DNA from 2 places in the Neptunicella sp. genome. Region 2 is predicted to be linked to the other one. Evidence: predicted binding sites of a transcription regulator. Region 2 holds the regulator's gene; the other holds the start of a gene.
The links. The regulator sigma-54, encoded in region 2, starts transcription at its own class of promoters, with help from an activator protein. The targets are predictions, from matches to a motif close to GTTGGCACGNNNNTNGNNT.
Positions count from the first base shown of each region.

Region 1: ACTD55_RS13920 (flagellar hook-length control protein FliK) is a predicted target of sigma-54. The motif match lies at 1,087-1,105, and genes of this name have one in related genera.

Region 1 covers NZ_JBLWWF010000017.1:32,484-35,698, forward strand. Annotated here, with positions in the region: gene fliI (flagellar protein export ATPase FliI) at 1-620, shown strand, start outside; gene fliJ (flagellar export protein FliJ) at 626-1,066, shown strand; gene ACTD55_RS13920 (flagellar hook-length control protein FliK) at 1,253-3,121, shown strand.
Region 2 covers NZ_JBLWWF010000001.1:9,106-12,320, forward strand. Annotated here, with positions in the region: gene ptsN (PTS IIA-like nitrogen regulatory protein PtsN) at 1-423, opposite strand, end outside; gene hpf (ribosome hibernation promoting factor) at 461-748, opposite strand; gene ACTD55_RS00065 (RNA polymerase factor sigma-54) at 787-2,235, opposite strand; gene lptB (LPS export ABC transporter ATP-binding protein) at 2,315-3,040, opposite strand; gene lptA (lipopolysaccharide transport periplasmic protein LptA) at 3,042-3,215, opposite strand, start outside.

The sequences.
Region 1 (3,215 bases), on a different contig from region 2:
TCAGCATTGCCGAATATTTTCGTGATCAGGGCATGAATGTCTTGCTGCTAGTGGATTCCCTTACCCGTTACGCGATGGCTCAGCGGGAAATCGCATTAGCAGTGGGTGAGCCGCCCGCGACTAAAGGTTATCCACCCTCGGTGTTTGCACGTTTACCGGCATTGGTCGAACGAGCTGGAAATGGAAATACTAATCAAGGTTCTATTACCGCTTTTTACACGGTACTGGTTGAAGGTGACGACTTGCAAGATCCTATTGCGGATGCAGCCCGTGCGATTTTAGATGGGCATATTGTGCTAGCCCGACGTTTGTCAGATGCCGGTCATTATCCTGCTATTGATGTAGAAGCCTCGGTGAGTCGAGTGATGCCTATGGTGGTTAGCGAAGAGCATTTGGCCGCCTCGCGCCGGATCCGGCAAGTCTATTCCAACTATCAACAAAATCGTGACTTAATTAGTATTGGGGCTTACACCAAAGGCACCGATCCCAGAATTGACTTAGCCATTAATGCCGAACCCGCGATTAATCAATTATTCCAGCAAGGTATGAAGCAAATTACCCCTTATGACGAAAGTTTGGAAGATATGAGTAAATTGGCTCAAGCCCTGGGTCAAGGATAAAGCGGATGGCAGATAAACAATTATTGATGGTCGCACAGTGGGAAAAAGAAAAAGAAGACAAACTGGCTCGCGATTTTCAACAAGCGCAGCAGCATTGGTTAACTAATAAAAGCAAGCTGACCGGCTTGGAAAACTATCGTTTAGACTATTTGCGTCAACTACAGCAAAAGGGCGTTAATGGGGTTCGCTCGCTTTCCTATGGTCAACATCAATCGTTCATCGGTAAATTAGACAAGGCGTGTGAAGAACAAAGTAAATTGATCGCTAAAGCCAAATTGGTGGCCGATCAGCGTCGCGATCTGTGGTTAAAACAGCAGCGTAAACGTAAAGCGGTGGATATGTTGCTGGATAAAAAAGCCCTACAGCGGGAAATACAAGCTAATAAAGAAGAACAGAAATTGCTGGATGAAATCTCCATTCAAAAATTTATTCGAGCCAGAGCATAGTTGTTAATTAAAAATAACAGGTTGGAATAGAACTTGCTCTATTTGTCATTACAACCTGGATATAGACCGAAAGAGCCATAAAGCACGGTTTATAATCTGCCATTATAATGAATTTAACACGACTGTTTACGCTAAAATAACGATAAAAAACAGATGGTTAAATGTGTTTATTAGGATAGTTAGCATATGATGCAACAACTTGCCGCTTCATCAACAGAGCTTGCCACATCAAGTAAACAGGCTTCCCATAGTCAGGATACGGATAAACCTGCTAGTGAGTTTGTGGCGATGTTTGAGCAGCATCAGCAGAAAAAATCTAACACCTCAAATACGGGGACACATACGTCCTCATCAGAGCATAAACAGACCAATCAAACTAAAGGTAATCAGGAGAGGACTCATCCTGATTCAGCTGAGCAATCCGATAGCCAGACAAAAGCAGAAGATGCTACGCAAGTGGAAACAACGGCAACAACAGCGAATAAACCGGCCTCTAAAACCGGTGACGAAACAACAGTGGCTGACGAAAAAACAGATAATGTTGTTTCAGCAACGGATGATGAATTGAAATTAGCCAAGGACTCTGAAAAAGAAAGTGAGCAGTTACATACGACCTGGCTGGATCTGTTAGATAAAATTAAAGCGGTTACTCAGGGGAGTGATAAAAGCCAGTCTAAAGAATCGGAAGAGGAATCATCATCTGTCTTGAGTCAATTATTTGAAAAGTTATTTTCGTCAGAATCCGATAAGCAGGTGGATAAAGAAAAGTTTGATAACTCAATTGACCAGCTTGCCGATTCTACTGATCAACAGGAGCAACCAACCGATCTTGATTCATTGTTAGCTATGATAAATGAGCAGGGTGTGGCCGGTGAGCAAACTGATCCACTCAATGAATCTTCAGATAATACCGACATCATTAATATTTTGGCAGAGTTAATTAAATCATTGCAACTCAATGGCAGTAACGAGGACCAATCTCTGCAAAGCGGAACAGAGCAGTTAGACAAAGATAATTCAATCGATCAGATTATGGCGCAACTGACCGCAACAACAGATGGCCAATCAGGTGAGCAACAAGCCAGTCAGTTATTTGACAGCGTAGATCGGGTACTGGCCTTTTTAACCGCTCAACAGCATGAGGGCTCTCAATTATCAGCAAAACAGCAATTGCCTGAAGTTAAGCAGGATATTGCCAAGCTCGCCGATGACATGAAAAACATATTGTCGTTACCTAAAGAGCAGTTGAATAAAATGCTGGATAAGTTAACCACACAAATGTTGCCGGATACGCCAACGGAAACCAAACAAACTTTTATCGCTTCATTACAAGCGGGGATTAACGAAATACGCAATCAATTAGAGCAAGGGCGCGAACCCGGTTTGGATTTACAAGCGATGGTGGGCAAAGCCATGGCAGAGTTAACTAAAACCAATCCTGATTCGGCTGGGGCCTTGTCCCGTCAATCAGTGGCACAAGTACTGGATTTTGCTCGTATGGCCGATAACAATGCCCAGCCAATGGTAAGCAATCAAGCCGGTGAGCATATCGTAGATGATTCTGCCGTGCGACTTGGTGAGGCCGGAAAAGTACTTCAGCATAATAATGGCGTGGATAAAAACAGTACTAATCTGCAAAAAATGGAAGGTATTAAGACGCTGGTAGATAAAGTACAGCTAATGGTTAACCAAAAAAATCTAGTGGCTGATATTCGCATTGATCCACCGGATTTAGGCAGTATGCAAATTCGTTTGCACTTGGGGGGTGATCAAGCCAGTGTCAGTTTTGTGGTACAAAACCAGCAAGCCCGAGATATGTTGGAACAAAGTACTCCTCGACTAAAAGAAATGTTGGCCGAGAAGGGGATTGAACTTGGACAATCTTCGGTGCGTCAGGAAAAAGATCAAGCTAACGATGGTGCCGATCAGCAAGGATCCGCTAAGGGCGGCCAATTTGCCCAAGACGATAGCAATTCAGAGTCACCGGAACAGCAAACAACCCATGAAATGCACGTTACTAACGGGGCGTTAGGTGGCATTGACTATTTTGTTTAGCGCAAAATACAACAGATAAAAGTCCGTTAGCAGATTTGCCATTGCCAACAGGCCTCATGTTTCTGGATAATGGCAATACATTTATCTTATTAAG
Region 2 (3,215 bases):
TTCATGATTGCTTTCGGCCTGACGTATTTGTTTGAGAATATCTTTATCGCTTAATTTACCGGCGATGGTAGCCAACGTTTGTAAATGTCCTTGAGCTTGATCCGCGGGTACCAGTAGAGCAAAGAATATATCCACCGGTTTGTTATCAATTGCATCAAAGCTAATTGGTGTTTGGCAAGTAACTAAAATTCCCAGTACTTTATCCAGTTCAGCCAGTCGCCCATGGGGCAGGGCAATGCCATTACCAATACCGGTACTGCCCATTTTCTCTCGGGATAACAGACTTTCGAGTATTTGATCCGAACTCAATTGCGGCAATGCTTGGTGAGCAATATTGCTGATGGTTTCCAAAATACGTTTTTTACTGGAATCTTCGGCTGCACAAACTGTGCAGCCGGGAGTGAGTATATTTTTAATTTCCATTAATTATTACTGCTTTTACTGAGTCATTTAATATGGATTAATGCCGACTGACTTTTTCCTTATGCTTAATCACCTGTCGATCAAGCTTGTCAATTAAATTGTCTATTGCTGCATACATATCATTACGCTCTGAGGTAGCAAAGACTTCAGCACCATGTAGATGTAACGTCGCTTCGGCTTTTTGATTGAGCTTTTCGACGTTAAGTATTACATGGACGTTATTGATATGATCGAAATGTCTTTCCAGTTTGGTAAATTTATTATCTACGTAATCACGTAGTGAGTCTGTAATTTCGACATGGTGGCCAGTCAGGTTGATTTGCATATCGCGACTTCCTTAAATTTGACGTTCAAGCTGCTCCGTTAAAGCAGACTTTTACGTTGGTTAGACGGTGGAATCATTAATGATTCGCGGTATTTTGCAATGGTTCGCCGAGCAACCATAATACCTTGATCGGCCAACAATTGCGCAATCTTACTATCACTCAGAGGTTTACTTTGTGTTTCTGCCGCAACCAGCTTTTTAATTAATGCCCGTATTGCAGTGGACGAACACTCACCGCCATTTTCAGTGGCGACATGGCTGGAGAAGAAATACTTCAGTTCATAAATCCCTCTGGGGGTATGCATATATTTCTGTGTGGTGACACGGGAAATGGTTGATTCATGCATATCCACCATTTCTGCGACATCATTTAACACCATTGGTTTCATCGCTTCAGGACCATATTCAAAAAATCCCTGTTGCTGCTGCACAATACAGTTGGACACTTTGAGCAGAGTTTCGTTGCGACTTTGCAGACTTTTAATAAACCACTTGGCTTCTTGCATGTGTGAGCGAATAAACTGACTGTCGCTGGTATTTTTGACACTGCGACTCATGGCCGCATATTGCTGATTGATATTGAGTTTGGGAAGACTATCGGGATTCAGTTCGACAACCCAGCGGCCATTCTTTTTCATCACCGATACGTCCGGTATCACATATTCTGGCTCAGTGGTAATTAAGGCATTGCCGGGACGTGGATTAAGGGTCTGAATTAATCGTATGGTTTCCCGCAGTTGTTCTTCATTTAGGCGCGCCTTGCGCATCAGAGTGCGATAATCCTTACTGGCCAGTAAATCCATGTATTGGGTAATTAGCAGTTTGGCTTCTTCTAGCCAGGGGGTGTCAGCGGCAAACTGGTTAAGCTGTACCATCAAACATTCGGCCGGTGTTCGTGATCCAACACCAACAGGATCGAACATTTGCACCCGTTTTAATACGCAATTCACTTCGTCAATGTCGACTTCTTCATTATCGAGACTATTCAGAATATCTTCAGTAGACACGGTGAGATAACCGGATTCATCAATAGAATCAATAATGGCAGTGGCAATCGCGATATCTGTTTCACTGAAGTGGGTCAGGCGCATTTGCCATAATAAATGTTCTTGAATGTTGTCGGTGGTTTCACCCTGATAAATTTGTTCATCATCACCACCGCTAATGGGAGCGGCTGGCGCCGAGGATGCACTGTAATATTCATCCCAGGTTGAATCGATAGGTAATTCGTCGGGTAATTCATTTTTCTCTAGAGCATCACCAGACTCAATACTGTCACTGGCTTCATAGTCATTATCTGAATCTTTGTTTTCGTTTTCGGGGAAGTCCTGATTATCTTCTGCTTCCAATAGTGGATTGGCATCCAAGGCTTCCTGAATTTCCTGCTGAAGATCGATGGTCGACAATTGCAACAGCCGGATGGCTTGCTGCAACTGCGGTGTCATGGTCAGTTGTTGGCTAAATTTTAATTGTAATGAGGGCTTCATTTACGTCTTGTCGTGTCCCGTTAATTCAAAAACCAGCTAAGGCTGTTACATTGCTAATGGTTGATGTTTTGTTTGCTAACTATAGCTTGAATTGCTCGCCCAGGTATACATCCCTTACTTGTTGATTACTTAGCACCTGTTCGGCATTGCCTTGGGCAATTAATTCTCCATGACTAACGATATAGGCGGTTTCGCACACATCAAGGGTCTCACGAACATTGTGATCGGTGATTAACACGCCAATCCCCCGGTCTTTGAGGTGATTGATAATTTTCTTTATATCGGTCACAGAAATAGGATCGACGCCCGCAAAGGGTTCGTCAAGCAAAATAAATTCCGGATCGGCAGATAATGCGCGGGCAATTTCTACCCGTCGCCGTTCGCCACCCGACAAACTCATACCAAGACTATTACGAATATGATTAATGTTGAACTCATCCAACAGGGCGTCTGCATGCTCTTCGCGCTCAGCCTTACTCAGATCTTTACGAGTTTCTAGAATCGCCATCAAGTTCTGCCATACCGTCAATTTACGAAAAATCGATGACTCTTGCGGTAAATATCCAATACCTTTGCGGGCACGAACATGCATAGGTTGCAAAGTCAGCTCCTGATCATCAATAAAAATTTGACCTTTATCGATAGGAACCAAGCCGACAATCATATAGAAGGTGGTCGTTTTACCTGCCCCATTTGGCCCTAATAATCCAACAATTTGGCCAGTAGAGACTTGTAAACTCACATCGGTTACCACCTGACGGGATTTGTAGGATTTGGCTAAATGGGTGGCTTTAAGGGTTGCCATCTTATTTTTCCTGTGTGCCGGGTTGATAGATAGTGATCGTGCGTCCATCGTCATCGTTACTGCCGTTGGCACTAAATTGTTCATTTTCCATATCGAACTCAATAAATTCGGCCTTAACCATACTGTTTTGTAAGTGCAGTTCGGCATTGGTGGTAAGCGTTAATACCCGTTCGCC